Regions from separate parts of the Janthinobacterium sp. OK676 genome, predicted to be linked through region 3. Evidence: predicted binding sites of a transcription regulator. Region 3 holds the regulator's gene; each other region holds the start of a gene.

What was found. Region 3 encodes sigma-54, which starts transcription at its own class of promoters, with help from an activator protein. Its sites were predicted from a motif close to TGGCANGNAANCTGCTTT; they were not measured.
Region 1: the regulator sigma-54 is predicted to act here: its motif matches at 3,163-3,180, upstream of BLU39_RS12740 (EDSAP-1 family PEP-CTERM protein).
Region 2: the regulator sigma-54 is predicted to act here: its motif matches at 1,816-1,833, upstream of BLU39_RS00220 (circularly permuted type 2 ATP-grasp protein).

Annotation. Positions count from the first base shown of each region.
Region 1 is NZ_FNHA01000005.1:281,097-285,881, forward strand. It holds gene BLU39_RS12730 (type II secretion system F family protein) at 1-930, shown strand, start outside; gene BLU39_RS12735 (LytR C-terminal domain-containing protein) at 942-2,015, shown strand; gene BLU39_RS12740 (EDSAP-1 family PEP-CTERM protein) at 2,083-3,075, opposite strand; gene BLU39_RS12745 (SDR family oxidoreductase) at 3,299-4,297, opposite strand; gene BLU39_RS12750 (hypothetical protein) at 4,333-4,707, opposite strand.
Region 2 is NZ_FNHA01000001.1:51,270-56,054, reverse strand. It holds gene BLU39_RS00230 (hypothetical protein) at 1-483, shown strand, start outside; gene BLU39_RS00225 (sensor histidine kinase) at 568-1,695, shown strand; gene BLU39_RS00220 (circularly permuted type 2 ATP-grasp protein) at 1,869-3,323, shown strand; gene BLU39_RS00215 (alpha-E domain-containing protein) at 3,317-4,261, shown strand; gene BLU39_RS00210 (transglutaminase family protein) at 4,261-4,785, shown strand, end outside.
Region 3 is NZ_FNHA01000015.1:79,150-83,934, reverse strand. It holds gene rapZ (RNase adapter RapZ) at 1-503, shown strand, start outside; gene BLU39_RS25125 (enoyl-CoA hydratase/isomerase family protein) at 505-1,590, opposite strand; gene raiA (ribosome hibernation-promoting factor, HPF/YfiA family) at 1,722-2,081, opposite strand; gene BLU39_RS25115 (RNA polymerase factor sigma-54) at 2,151-3,629, opposite strand; gene lptB (LPS export ABC transporter ATP-binding protein) at 3,634-4,389, opposite strand; gene lptA (lipopolysaccharide transport periplasmic protein LptA) at 4,389-4,785, opposite strand, start outside.

The DNA of each region.
Region 1 (4,785 bases), on a different contig from region 3:
GCACAACTGCTGTTTCTGTTGATCGTCTTTGCCGTGGTGGTGGCGCTGGCCCTGCTGGCGTGGCTGATCTTCTTTCCCGGCGCCTTGCGCCAGCGCCTGTTCGGTTCCATGACGCCGGCCGCCAGCGATGTGGTGGTGGAAAACGGCTGGGTGGAGCGCGTGGCGCGCGTGGCGCAGCCGTTCAGCAAGCTGTCGCTGCCGGAAGAGGGCTGGGAACGCTCGCCGCTGCGCACGCGCTTCATGAACGCGGGCTGGCGCCAAGCCAGCGCGCCGGCCCTGTACTTCGCGGCGAAAACCGTGCTGGCCCTGCTGTTTCCCACCGTGCTGGGCCTGTATGCGGCCAGCGCCATGGCGGCGCAGTTGCGCAGCGTGCTGCTGTTGCTGCTGTGCGTCAGCGCCACCGTCGGCTATTACCTGCCCAATCTGGTGCTGGCCAGCACGGCCAAGCGGCGCCAGCGCGACATCTTTGAAAACATTCCCGACGCGCTCGATTTGCTGACCGTGTGCGTGGAAGCGGGCCTGAGCCTGGAGCGGGCGCTGGTGAAGGTGTCGGGCGAAATCCATATCAAGAGCGTGGTGCTGGCGCAGGAATTGCAGCTGGTGCTGATGGAAATGCGCGCCGGCTTTTCCAAGGAAAAGGCGCTGCGCAACCTGGCCCTGCGCAGCGGCGTGGAAGACGTCGACACCTTGGTCGCCATGCTGATTCAATCGGAGCGCTTCGGTACCAGCATGGGCGATTCGCTGCGCGTGCATTCGGAAAACCTGCGCGGCAAGCGCAGCCTGCTTGCAGAAGAGGCAGCAGCGAAGATCGCCCTGAAACTGCTGTTCCCGCTGATCTTTTGCGTCTTTCCCACCCTGATGCTGGTGCTCATGGGGCCGGCCGTGATCGAAGTCTATCGCGTGCTCGTGCCGGCCATGGCCAGCCGCTGAAAGGAGCTACCATGCGCTTGATGATTTCCCGCCTGGCCGCCGCCTGCGCCTGCCTGGGCCTGGCCGCCTGTACCACCCAGCTGGCCCACGCGCTGTTGCCAGCGTGGCCCGACGCCGATGCCGCCTATGCGGCGGGGCGCCAGCATTTCGAGCGGGGCGATTTGCCGGCGGCGCAAGCGGCCTATGAACAAGCCTTGCGCGCCGCACCGCGCCACGTGAACGCGCGCAACGGCCTGGCCGTGCTGCATGCGCAGCGGGGCGACCACGACGCGGCGATCGCCCATTGGCTGGCCTTGACGCAGGAGGCGGGCACGCCGCAGCCACGGCAGGCCTATCTGTTCAGCAATCTCGGTCATGCCTATTATTTAAGCGGGCGCGATGCGCAGGCGTTGACTGCGCTGGAACAGGCCTGTCTGCTCGACCCGCTCAATGCGCTGGCCTGGCGGCATCTGGCGCAGGTGCTGGAACGGCTGGGGCAGCACGAGCGCGCCGCCGTCATGCGGCGCCAGGCGAGCAGCTTGCAGGAACACGATGTGCGGCGCGACATGGCGTTATTGCACGGCGAGCAGTCGCCACAGCCCGTGCCGGCGGAGGCGCAGACACGGGATGTGCCCGCCATGGCGCGCGTGGAGATCACGCAGAGCGATGGTCTGGCCCGCCTGCGGCGCGTGCCGCCGGCCGTCGTGCGCAGCGTGCCCGCTGCCGCGTCGCAGTCTGTGGCGCTTGCACCGGCAGCCAGCGTGCCGCATCCGCGCCTGGAAATCGTGAATGGCAACGGCGTGCCCGGTCTGGCCGCCGCGCTGGCGCGCAGCCTGGCTGGCGCGCCCGTGCAGGTGGTGCGCCTGGCCAATGAAACCCGCTTCCAGGTGGCGCGCACGCGCGTCGAATACCGGCCCGCGCAAGAACAGGCGGCGCGCCAGCTGGCCCGCCAGCTGGGCGCTCAAGTACAGACCCAGGCCGCCGACTGCCCTGCCAGCGAACTGCGCCTGGTATTGGGGCGCGACCTCACCGATCCCGCCATGCTGCACCGCTATTATCTGCAGCAATTGCAGATGGCGCGCCGGGCGCTGGCACGGCTCGGTTAACACGTTTTGAGCGGCACAAAAAAAACGCGGCGCCTTGACGGGCGCCGCGTTTTTTTCATGCTGCTGATTATGTCGGCTGCCGGCGGCGCGTAAAGGCCAGGGCCGCCAATCCCGTGCCCAGCAGGAACAGGGTGCCTGGCTCCGGTACCTGCAGGGGGTCGATGACGACGATATCGGTGCGCGTGGACTTCGAAAAGTTCATGGTGTAGCTGCCGGCGGGCAGGGCGAAATTCGACGTCAGCGAAAACATCGCAAAGCCATTCGTGAAGGCGCGCCCGGTGGCCGGGTCGTTGGTGCCGGCCGTCATGTTCAGGCTGAAGGGATCGAGGCTGCCGACCGTATGGTTGCCGTTGATGTCGCTGCCATTGCTGGCGTCGCCATCGGGCGCGAACTGGAAGATCACGCCATCGGCGTTCGCGCGCGACAGGCAGCCCACGGGACTGGAAGTATTGCACGAGATATTGAAGATATCCATGATCGACACGTTCGACTTGTCGCCCATCGTCGTCACGCTGGTGCGCAGGTCGCGCCGCGCCATGAAGTTGAAGGTGATGAAGCCGGCGCTCGACAGGGTCAGGTTGACGGAGCCGGTGAGCGTGTCACCCGCCGTGGCCGTGGCGGCGCCGACCGTGTCGCGCTGTGCTTCCGCAACGGCGCGCACGGTGGAGCCGGCGGCCGTGAGCATATTGCCAAAGGCATGCGCGTCGCCGCGGGCGAACTCCAGGGTGGAACTGGGGCTGGGTGCGTAGTTATTTTGCGGCAAGCCGCTGCAGCCGCCGCCCGAACATACTTGCAGCACGTCCGCGTTGGCGGCCGGGCCCGTATTGACGGCGCGCGGATTGACGGCCACGCCGCCCTCGAAGAAGGCGCTGTCGCTGGCATTGCGGTTGGCGCCGGCCAGCGACAGCGCGCCGGCGCTGGTGGTGATGCGGAAAGTGTTCAACTCGTTGACGGCCAGGCCGTACGCACCGGCCTGCGCCTGGCCGCTGGCAAGCAAGCTTGCCGCCGCCAGTGCGCCCAGCCAGCCCAGGGTCTTGCTTCGTGTGTGATCGATGTTCATCGCAGCCTCTTATCGTAGTCAGTCTCGGAAAATCCGGGGGATGAAAAATCCAGAATGACCTGCCTGGATTCATCTCGTAGACAGTGATAAGCAGCTTGCGTGCCACACAAAAAAATCACATGGAATCAAGTACTTGTGCAAAGCGAACTGAGCCGGTTGAAGCAAAGTGTAAGAAAGGCCGACGGCGCCTGGCGGGTGGTGCCGGCACCGGCGTCACTGCGTGCTAGGGACCGCCGCGCCCGCCGACGGCGCCATACACCTGGCCAGTGGCGTAACTCGATTCCGGGGATGCCAGCAACACATACACGGCCGCCAGTTCCGCCGGCTGCCCCGGGCGTCCCATGGGCGTGTCCTGGCCGAACGCGGGAATCTTGTCCGGTGATTGCCCGCCCGTCACTTGCAATGCCGTCCAGAAGGGGCCGGGCGCGACGGCATTGACGCGGATGTTCTGTTTCGCCAGCTGCTTGGCCAGCCCTTTGGTAAAGATCATGATCGCGCCCTTGGTGGCGGCGTAATCGATGATGTTCTCGCCGGGATCGTAGGCATTCACGGAGGCGGTATTGATGATGCTGGCGCCGGCTGGCAGCAGGGGCACGGCCGCTTTCGTGATCCAGAACATGGCGTAGACATTGGTCTTGAAGGTGTCGTCAAACTGCGCCGTGCTGATGTCGAGGATGGAGTCGCGCGAGAATTGCCGTCCCGCATTGTTGACCAGAATATCCAGGCCACCCAGCTGGCGGGCCGCTTCGCTGACCAGGCGCTGGCAAAACGCCTCGCTTTTGATGTCGCCAGGGATGGCCACGGCCTTGCGCCCGGCCGCGCGGATCAGCTGCAACACTTCCTGCGCATCGGACTCTTCGGCCGGCAGGTAGTTGATGGCCACGTCGGCGCCTTCGCGCGCAAAGGCGATGGCCGCCGCCCGCCCGATGCCGGAATCGCCGCCCGTGATCAAGGCCTTGCGCCCCAGCAGGCGCCCCGATCCCTTGTAACTGGTTTCGCCATGGTCGGGCCGGGGCTGCATGCGGCTGGCCAGGCCCGGCCACGGCTGCTGCTGGACGGGAAAAGGCGGGCGCGGATAGCCGGGTGCCAGCGGCCTGGGTCCGGCGGGCACCGGCGCCTCCGCCGGCTGTGCCGCCGTGGGCACGGCGAAGGCGGCCAGTGCGCCGCCGGCCATGCCTTCGACAAAGCTGCGGCGTGACTTGCTGAGTTTGGGATCATCCATGGCAGGACCTTTCAAGGGCGCGGCAATTGGCAGGTTCAGGTACCGCGGTGATAGCCGAGGTGGCCACCCGAATTGCGCGCGCAGCCGCAACCGATGCGCGCCACTTCCTCGTCTTCCGTCAATTTCCAGTTGGTAATCGTCGTGTGCTGCCAGTCGATGTCGCTTTTCTTGACAGGCTTTACCGTCAGGGTGCGTGCTTCCGCATCCGTGTACTCCATCAATTCCTCGTCGTCGGCGATGTCGAAATGGCGGTGGATCAGGGAAATGCCAAAGCGGTCGAGCGCGCCATAACGTTGCAGCACGTCGCGCAGTTCGCGAAAGCAGGCGAGATCGTCGGGCAGCAGCGGATTGACGGCGGAAATATCGGCGACGGGCTGCCATTGCATGGCTTGGATGTTCAGGCTGTGCATGATAGGCTCCTGTGCCCCTTGATGACAGGTCCAGGCTGCCAGAGGGGCACTGGCAGCCTGTCGAAACGTCCATCGTGG
Region 2 (4,785 bases), on a different contig from region 3:
ATTCCCGGCCACATCAACGACGCCAGCTGGGATTTCAACGATTTCAATCTACGCAACCCCGCGCTGGGCGGCGGCCCGAAAGGCCATGTCTACGTCAACCGCCAGGGAAACTCCTTGCAGGTGCGTGACTTCGGCACGGCCGGCTACGCCAGCAAGCTGGAAAAAGACAAGCCCTCGCTGACGGGCCTGTTCCTGCACGTGGAACTGGTGCAGCCGCGCAACTCCGTACCCGGCGGCGGCAAGGGCAACGACGGGCTGGCGCCCGATCCCGGCTTCACCTCGGCCCAATATGCGCGCCTGGCCCTGCTGTACATCGCCGCCAGCGTGCGCAAGGGCACGTGGCTGATCCCCGCCTTCCACGCCGTGCTCGATACGGGCTTTGCGAATGGCCATGACGATCCGCAGAACTTTTCGCTGGAGCAATGGGATACGGCCCTCGGTCATTTGAGCGCCGTCATGACCGGCGCCGACGCGCCAAATTGAACACCACCCGCACGCCGATTTGGAGGATACTTTAGCTCCCGCCGTTGCACGGCGCGGATGCCGAGCTGTCGATGGAGAGCTGCGATGACCTATGCCTCTGACCAGAAAATGCACGTGCTGGACATGCCCGCGCGCACGCGGCGCATCTTCAGCATGCGCGATGCCGTGCTGACGCAATGGGAACACGAGGTGCGCGCCAAGGTACGCGGCGCCGATGCCCTGCTGACACCGATATTGATCAATACCTTGCCCGCCTTCTTCGACAACCTGGCCGAAGCGCTGACGCCAGGCTATCCGCGCGACAATGCCACCAGCCATACCAATGCCCCTGCCGTGCACGGCAACGAACGGGCGCGCATGACCAGCTATGGCCCGGAACAGGTGATCCAGGAATACCAGATCTTCCGCGACTGTTTCGCCGATGCGGCCCTCGAAGCGGGCGTGCCGCTGCGGCGCCGCGACTGGCAGGTGATCAATGCCTCGATCGATACGGGCATACGCGAAGCCATCCTGGAATTTACCGCCATGCACGAAAGCTTCCAGCGGCGCATCGCCGCCGGCCTGTCGCACGACATGCGCAATCCCCTGTCCGTCATGCTCAACAGCGCCCAGTTGCTGCAGCGGCGCGCGCAGCAGCTCGACGTGCCGGCCCTGGCGTCGAAAATCATCGAACACGGCAAGCGTCTCGACGAGATGATCCAGGAATTGCTCGATACGCTCAGCTACCACCGCGGGCAAAAGCTGCCGCTGGTGCTGCAGCGCTTCGACATCCTGCCGCTGGCGCGCCAGGTGGGCGACAGCGTCAATACCGGCCATCCGGGCAAATGCCTGGTGACGGGCGCGTCCGTGACGGGCTGGTGGTGCGAGAATTCGCTGCGCCGCGCCCTGGAAAACCTGGTCGGCAACGCCCTCAAGTACGGCGACGACGGCCCCATCCATATCCACGTCAACACCTTGCGCGAACGTATGATACTCACCGTGCACAACACGGGCAGCACTATCGCCCCCGACCAGGCCGAGCGCATCTTCGAGTACCTGCGCCGCGAACACCAGGGCAGCGCGCCCGGCTGGGGCATCGGCCTGCCCTTCGTGCAAAACGTGGCGGAAAGCCATGGCGGCAGCGCGCTGGTCGACAGCGCGCCGGAAACGGGCACCACGTTTACCATCGACCTGCCCATCGATTGCCGGCCCTTCGTCACGCCGGACGCTTGAGCTCGCCGCTACCTGCCCCAACACCGGCACTTTCCGAGCAGTAACGCACCAAAGCGGTGCGGATGACGGATTTATGCCACAAAAATGGTCATTTTTTACACACTTTCAGGTGTGCGCCATTGGCACGCTTCCTGCTGAGCTATAGTCAGACACGGCTCAAGGGAAATCACAACATGGCAAATTTTTTCAATGAAATGACTGCAAATGAGGTGGGTACGGACAGCAAGGTACGTGAACACTATCGTGAATTCAGCAGCTGGCTGGCGCAGCAATCCCCCGAGACCATCGCCCGCAAGCGGGCCGAGGCCGACCTGACGTTCCGCCGGGTCGGCATCACGTTCGCCGTCTACGGCGACGATGCCGGCACGGAGCGCCTGATTCCGTTCGACACCATCCCGCGCATCATTCCCGCCGCCGAATGGGCGCAGATGCAGACGGGCCTGGTGCAGAGGGTGCAAGCCTTGAACATGTTCATCCATGATATTTATCATGAGCAAAACATCATCAAGGCGGGCATCATTCCTGCCGAGCAAATCTACAAGAATGCCCAGTACCGCCCGGAAATGCAGGGCATTTCCGTCGCCTCCGACATTTACGCCCACATCGCCGGCGTCGACATCGTGCGGGCGGGACAGGGCGAATTCTATGTACTGGAAGACAATCTGCGCGTGCCGTCCGGCGTGTCCTACATGCTGGAAGACCGCAAGATGATGATGCGGCTGTTCCCGGAACTGTTCGCGCGCAACCGCATCGCGCCCGTCGACCATTACCCGGACATGCTGCTCGACAACTTGCGCTCCGTCGCGCCCATGGGCGTCGATGACCCCACGGTCGTCGTCATGACGCCGGGCATGTACAACTCCGCCTACTTCGAACATGCGTTCCTGGCCCAGCAGATGGGCGTGGAACTGGTCGAAGGCAAGGATCTGTTTGTCAACGACAACTCTGTTTACATGCGCACGACGCGCGGCCCCAAGCGAGTCGACGTGATCTACCGCCGCGTGGACGACGATTTCCTCGACCCGCTGGCCTTCCGCTCGGACTCGTCCCTGGGCGTGCCGGGCCTGCTGTCCGTCTACCGCGCCGGCCGGGTGACCCTGGCGAACGCCATCGGCACGGGCGTGGCCGACGACAAGTCGATCTATCCTTTTGTTCCCGACATGATCAAGTTCTATCTGTCGCAAGAGCCGATACTCAACAACGTGCCGACCTACCAGTGCCGCAAGAGCGCCGACTTGTCCTACGTGCTGGCGAACCTGGCGCAGCTCGTCGTCAAGGAAGTGCATGGCGCGGGAGGCTACGGCATGCTGGTGGGTCCCGCGTCCAGCGCCGCGCAGATCGAGGACTTCCGCCAGCGCCTGCTGGCCAATCCGGGCGGCTACATCGCCCAGCCGACACTGGCCCTGTCCGCCTGTCCCACCTACGTGGAATCGGGCATCGCGCCGCGCCACATCGATTTGCGTCCGTTCGTGCTGTCGGGCAAGACGATTTCCATGGTGCCCGGCGGCCTGACCCGCGTGGCGCTGGGCGAAGGTTCGCTCGTGGTCAATTCCTCGCAAGGGGGCGGCACCAAGGATACCTGGGTACTGGAAGCCACATCCGCTTTTGCAGGAGAGAAAACATGCTGAGCCGCACCGCCGATCATTTGTTCTGGATGGCCCGCTACACGGAGCGGGCGGAAAACACGGCGCGCATGCTCGACGTCAATATGCAGACCTCGATGCTGCCCCAGTCCGAACAGGACGCGGAACAAGGCTGGCGCGCCACCCTGGGTATTTCCGAGCTGCAAAGCGCGTACGACCATAAATATGGCCGCTTCCATACACGCGACGTGCTCGACTTCATGGTGCGCGACCCGAACAACCCCTCGTCCATCCTCGCCTGCCTGACGGGCGCGCGCGAAAACGCCCGCGCCGTGCGCGGTACCCTGACGACGGAAGTGTGGGAAATCCAGAACGCCACCTGGCTCGACATGCAGAAACGCCTGAAAAGCAATCTGCTGGAAACGGACCCCAGCCAGTTCTTCGAATGGGTCAAGTACCGCTCGCACCTGTCGCGCGGCGTCACGCTGGGCACCATGCTCAAGGATGAGGCCATCCACTTCATTCGCCTCGGCACCTTCCTCGAGCGGGCCGACAACACGGCGCGCATCCTCGACGTGAAGTTCCACGGCGCGCGCGACACGTCGAAAGACATCACCCAGCGCGATTTTTACTACTGGGCGGCCCTGCTGCGCTCCGTTTCCGGCTTTGAAATCTACCGCAAGGTCTACCGCGACGTGATCACGCCGGCGCGGGTGGCGGAATTGCTGATGCTGCGCGGCGACATGCCCAGGTCGCTCCTGGCCTGCATGGATGACGTGGTGGAAAACCTCAAGCACATCCGCAACGATGTGTCGGCTGATACGGAACGCTTCGCGGGCAAGTTGCACGCGGAACTGAAATTCGGCCATATCGACGACATCATGAAGGCGGGCCTGCACCTGACCCTGACGGAGTTTCTGGAAAACATCTATGACCTGGGCAACCGGGTCAGCCGCGACTTCCTCGTTCCCCTGGCGGCCTGATGCAGCTCACCATCCGCCACGAAACCGCGTACGCCTACAGTGCGCCGCTGGCCTACACCATCCAGCAGCTGCACCTGACGCCGCGTATCGAACCGCAGCAGCGCGCCCTGTCCTGGCAAATCACGACGCCGGGCCGGTGCCACGCCTACACGGATGCCTACGGCAACCTGTCGCACATGCTGACGATCAGCGGCAGCCATCAATCGCTGAGCCTGGTGGCGCACGGCGTGGTGGAAACCATCTACCCGCACAAGGGACGGCTGAACCTGGTCGATACCCTGTCGCCGCTGTTGTTTACCATGCCGACACCGCTGACGCAGGCCGATTCCGCCATCCTCGACCTGGCGGCCGCCAGCTTGCCGGACCGCACAGTGACGACGGGCACCGGGCACTTGCTGCGCCTGGCGGAGCACATCGTCGGCAAGGTCGCCTATGAAAGCGGCGCCACTATGGTCACCACGACGGCCGGCGACGCCCTGGCCCTGGGGCGCGGCGTGTGCCAGGACCACGCCCACCTGTTCCTT
Region 3 (4,785 bases):
CCCTGATCGAATGCATCTCGGAAGAACGCGAGCGCCTGTCGGCCATCGAACAGCTGGGCCACGTGATCGACACGTCGGAGCTGAGCGCCAACAAGCTGCGCGCCTGGATCAAGGATATCGTCGCCTCCGAGCGTGCACCGCTGACCCTGTTCTTCGAATCGTTCGCCTTCAAGCTGGGCGTGCCGCTGGACGCCGACTTCGTCTTCGATGTGCGGGCCTTGCCGAACCCCTATTACGACCTGGCCCTGCGCCCCCTCGACGGACGCGACGCGCCCGTGATCGCCTTCCTCGACGCGCAGCCGAGCGCGCTGGAATTGCTGGCCGACATACGCGCCTTCATCGAGAAATGGTTGCCATCATTCAAGTCCGACAACCGCAGCTACCTGACGGTGGCCCTGGGCTGCACGGGCGGCCAGCACCGCTCCGTGTACATGGCGGAACGGCTGGCGCAATACTTCGGGCCCAACGAACGCGTCGTCTTGCGCCACCGCGAACGCGCCTAGTTTAATTCAGGTGGCGCAGCGGATGCGCTTGCGCCGGCCAGACGGGAGCGAAGAAGCGCGCCACCATGGCCGCGTCGACCTCGTCCAGGCTTGATGGATTCCAGCGCGGCGCATTATCCTTGTCGACCACCAGCGCGCGCACGCCCTCGAGCACTTCGCCATGTTCGAAATTGTGGCGCACCACCGTGCGTTCCATGCGCAGGCAATCGGCCACGCCCAGGTGGGCGCCCCGCTGCAGCAATTCCAACGTCACGGACATCATCAGGGGCGAGCGCAGGCGCATGGCCGCCAAGGCCTTGCTGGCGAACGCACCGTCGTCCTGCGCCAGCGAGGCCATGATGGCTGCCACGGAGCCAGCGCTGAAATGGCGATCCAGCGCCGCGCGCGCCGTGGCCAGGGAAGAAACGCCCGCCTTGGCCTGGAACGGCGCCGCCAGGGCCTTGATCGCCACCGGCAAGGCCTCGCCCGGCGTCGATTCGAACAGGTCCAGCAGGGCCCCCACCTGCGCTTCGGGCAGGTAGACATCGGCCAGGCCCGTGTACAGGGCGTCGGCCGCGTTGATCGTCAAGCCCGTCAAGCCCAGGTACAGACCCAGCTGTCCAGCCAGGCGGGACAGGAAATAGCTGCCGCCCACGTCCGGAAACAGGCCGATATTGACTTCCGGCATGGCCATGCGCGTGCGGCCCGTGACGATGCGCAGGCAGTTGCCGGGGCTAGCTTGCGCCACGCCCATGCCCCCGCCCATCACCACGCCATCCATCACGGCAATATACGGTTTCGGATAGAAATGAATCAAATGATTCAAAGCGTATTCTTCCGTAAAGAAATCTTCCAGCAAGGCACTGCCGCCTTGCGGCGTGGCCAGGCCCGCATCGTAAAAGAAACGGATGTCGCCGCCGGCGCACAGGCCCTTCTCGCTGCTGGAGCGGATCACGACGGCGTCCACCTGGGGATCATCGCGCCAGACCAGCAGGGCCGCGCTCAGGGCGCGCACCATGTCCAGCGACAGGGAATTCAAGGCTTTCGGACGGTCGAGCACGATGTGGCCCGTGCGGTTGCGGATGGCAGTCTGGACGAAGTCGCTCATGGCAGGCAGGAAAGAAGTGAAAGTGCAAACATTCTAGCGCCTGCGCGGGGAACATTGCGTTCCGCTGGGCGCAAAAAAGGGCGCAATGTGCGCCCTTAGTTGATCACAACCGGTTGAAAGTCGCAGGCCGCTTAGGCGGGGGCGAATTCTTCTTCCGAGCTGTCTGGCAGATGCTTGATCGCCTCTTTACCGTGCCCTTGCACTTTGGTTTTGTATTTCATCACTTGCCTATCGAGCTTGTCGATCAGGGCATCGATTGCGGCGTACAAGTCTTGCGCCAGGCTTTCCACATAGACGGTCTTGCCACTCAGACGCAGGTTGACTTCGGCCTTTTGACGTTTTTCTTTCTCTTTGAGGTTATCCACGGTCAGAATCACGGCGATATCGATGACTTGATCGAAATGACGTTTCACGCGCTCCAGCTTCGTTTGTACGTATTCACGGATGGCTGGTGTCACTTCGAGATGATGTCCGCTGATGGTGAGATTCATACACACTCCTAAAGATGATCGGGTTCGTGCGGTCCATCGTATCCGGCCCGCAGAGGAACCGAAAAAAACTTACAAACACTTACGCAGGCTCACTGGCGGAATTTTTAATGCTTCCCGGTATTTGGCAACAGTACGTCGCGCAATCACCATGCCTTGTTCCCCCAGCATGTCCGCAATCTTACTGTCGGATAAAGGATTTTTAGGGTCTTCTGCTCCTGTCAGTTGCACGATCAATGCCCGTATCGCCGTCGATGACGCTTCGCCCCCCGCTTCGGTGGCGACGTGGCTACCAAAGAAATATTTCAACTCGAACATGCCGTGCGGGGTCAGCATGTACTTTTGAGTTGTTACCCGCGAGATAGTACTCTCGTGTAAACCCAGTGTATCAGCTATTTCACGGAGCACAAGGGGGCGCATGGCAACGGCCCCATGCGAGAAAAAGTTCTTTTGTCTTTCTACTATCGCCTGTGCCACGCGCAGGATGGTGTCGAAGCGCTGGCGCATATTCTTGATCAGCCACTTGGCTTCCTGCAACTGTGCGCCCATGGCACCTTCGCCCTTGCCCTGCTTGAGCAGGTTGGCGTACATGGCGTTCACGCGCAGGCGCGGCATGACGTCGTTGTTCAGGGTCACTTGCCAGCCATTGCGCGCGCGCTTGACGACGACGTCGGGCACCACGTAATCGGACACGTCAGAGGCGAACACGGCACCCGGATGCGGGTTGCATTGGCGAATCACCGTCTGCGCTTCGCGCAAGTCTTCATCGTCGCAATCGAGGGCTTTTTTCAGCTTGTTGAAATCACGCTGGGCAAACCAGGCCAGGTGCTTTTCCACGATGACGAGGGCCATGCGCCGCGTCACCATGGCAACCTGCGGCAAGCGCTTGATCTGCAGGGCCAGACATTCGGACGCATTGCGCGCGCCCACGCCGGGCGGATCGAAACTTTGCAGCAGCGCCAGGGCCGTGCGCATCTCGTCCGCGTCGATTTCCAGCTCTTCCGGCAGGCGCGCCAGGATGTCGTCGAGCGACTCTTCCAGGTAGCCATTGTCGTCGAGCGCGTCGATGATCAGCTCGACCAGCGCGCGGTCGCGCAATTCGAGCACCGTCACGCGCATCTGCTCCATCAGGTGTTCGCGCAGGGTGCAGTGATGGGCTTCCAGTTGCGGACGGGAATCTTCGTCGTCGGGCGCCTTGCCCCGGCTCGCCTCGCTCCAGTCGCTGTCGCCGCCATCCACGGCGGCCGGGCCCTCGCCCGCCTCGCCGTCAAAGGTTTCCGCTTCAGCCGGCGCCGCGGGCGCCTCCTGGCCTGGCGGCTGGGGCGGCGCTTCGGCCGGCGCGGCCGTCGAACTCAAGGCGCCATCGGACAGCAGGCGCAGCGAACGGTCGAGCGGATCGTCGAGCCGTTCGAGCAGGGGATTGTCCGTCAGCAGTTGCTCTAGTTCCTGGTGCAATTCCAGGGTAGACAATTGCAACAGGCGTATCGATTGCTGCAACTGCGGCGTCAGTGCCAGGTGCTGCGAGGTGCGCAGCTGCAATGATTGTTTCATTGGCTCACATACGGAAGTGTTCGCCCAGATAGACCCGGCGTACCGACTCGTTCGCGATGATGTCGTCGGGGCGTCCCGACGCCAGCACCGAGCCCTGGTTGATGATGTAGGCACGGTCGCAAATACCCAGCGTCTCGCGCACATTATGATCGGTGATGAGCACGCCGATATTGCGCTCCTTCAAGAAGCGCACGATGCGCTGGATCTCGATCACGGCGATCGGATCGACACCGGCGAACGGCTCGTCAAGCAGCACGAAACGGGGATCGGTGGCCAGCGCGCGGGCGATTTCCACGCGGCGGCGCTCGCCGCCCGACAGGGACAAGGCCTGGTTCTCGCGCAACTTTTCAATCTGCAAGTCGGCCAGCAATTTATCCAGACGTTCCTCGATCTCGGCCTTCTTCAGGGGGCGGCCTTCGACGGTCTGGATTTCCAGCACGGCGCGGATATTGTCTTCCACCGTCAGCTTGCGGAACACGGACGCTTCCTGCGGCAGATAGGACAGGCCCATCTGCGCGCGGCGATGGATCGGCAGGCTGGAAATGTCCACGCCGCTGATGTCGATGCTGCCGCCGTCCGACGGCACCAGGCCGACGATCATGTAGAACGAGGTAGTCTTGCCGGCGCCGTTCGGGCCCAGCAACCCCACCACTTCACCGCATTCGACTTGCAGCGAAACATCATGCACGACTTGCCGCTTGCCATAGGTTTTTTGCAGACCGCGAACGATCAGGGTGCTGCCGCAACGAGTATTGTCCATTATTTCGTTCCTGGCGCAGGCGTGGCCGGCGCTTTCTCCGCCGCCGGCGCCTTGGTCTTCGGCTGGATCACCATGCGCACGCTGCCGCCATCGGGCGTGCTGGTGCCGCTGTTGGTATTTTCCATCTGGAATACTTCCTTGCGGCTGTCATACGAGATGAACGCGCCGTTGGCCACGTCGGTCACTTTCGTGCCTTCCAGGCGCGTTACCTTGGCCTTGGAAAACAGTTTCACCACTTCCGTCTTGTTGTCGTATTCCACGCGCTCCGCTTCGCCTTCGATCCACAGGTCGCCCGCGCCATCGCGCTTCTGGCGGAAGGTGGCCAGCTTGCCGGGATCGGCCCAGAAGGTGATGAACTGGTAGCCTTGCGGGTCTTCCGTGATCAGGGCCCGGCCC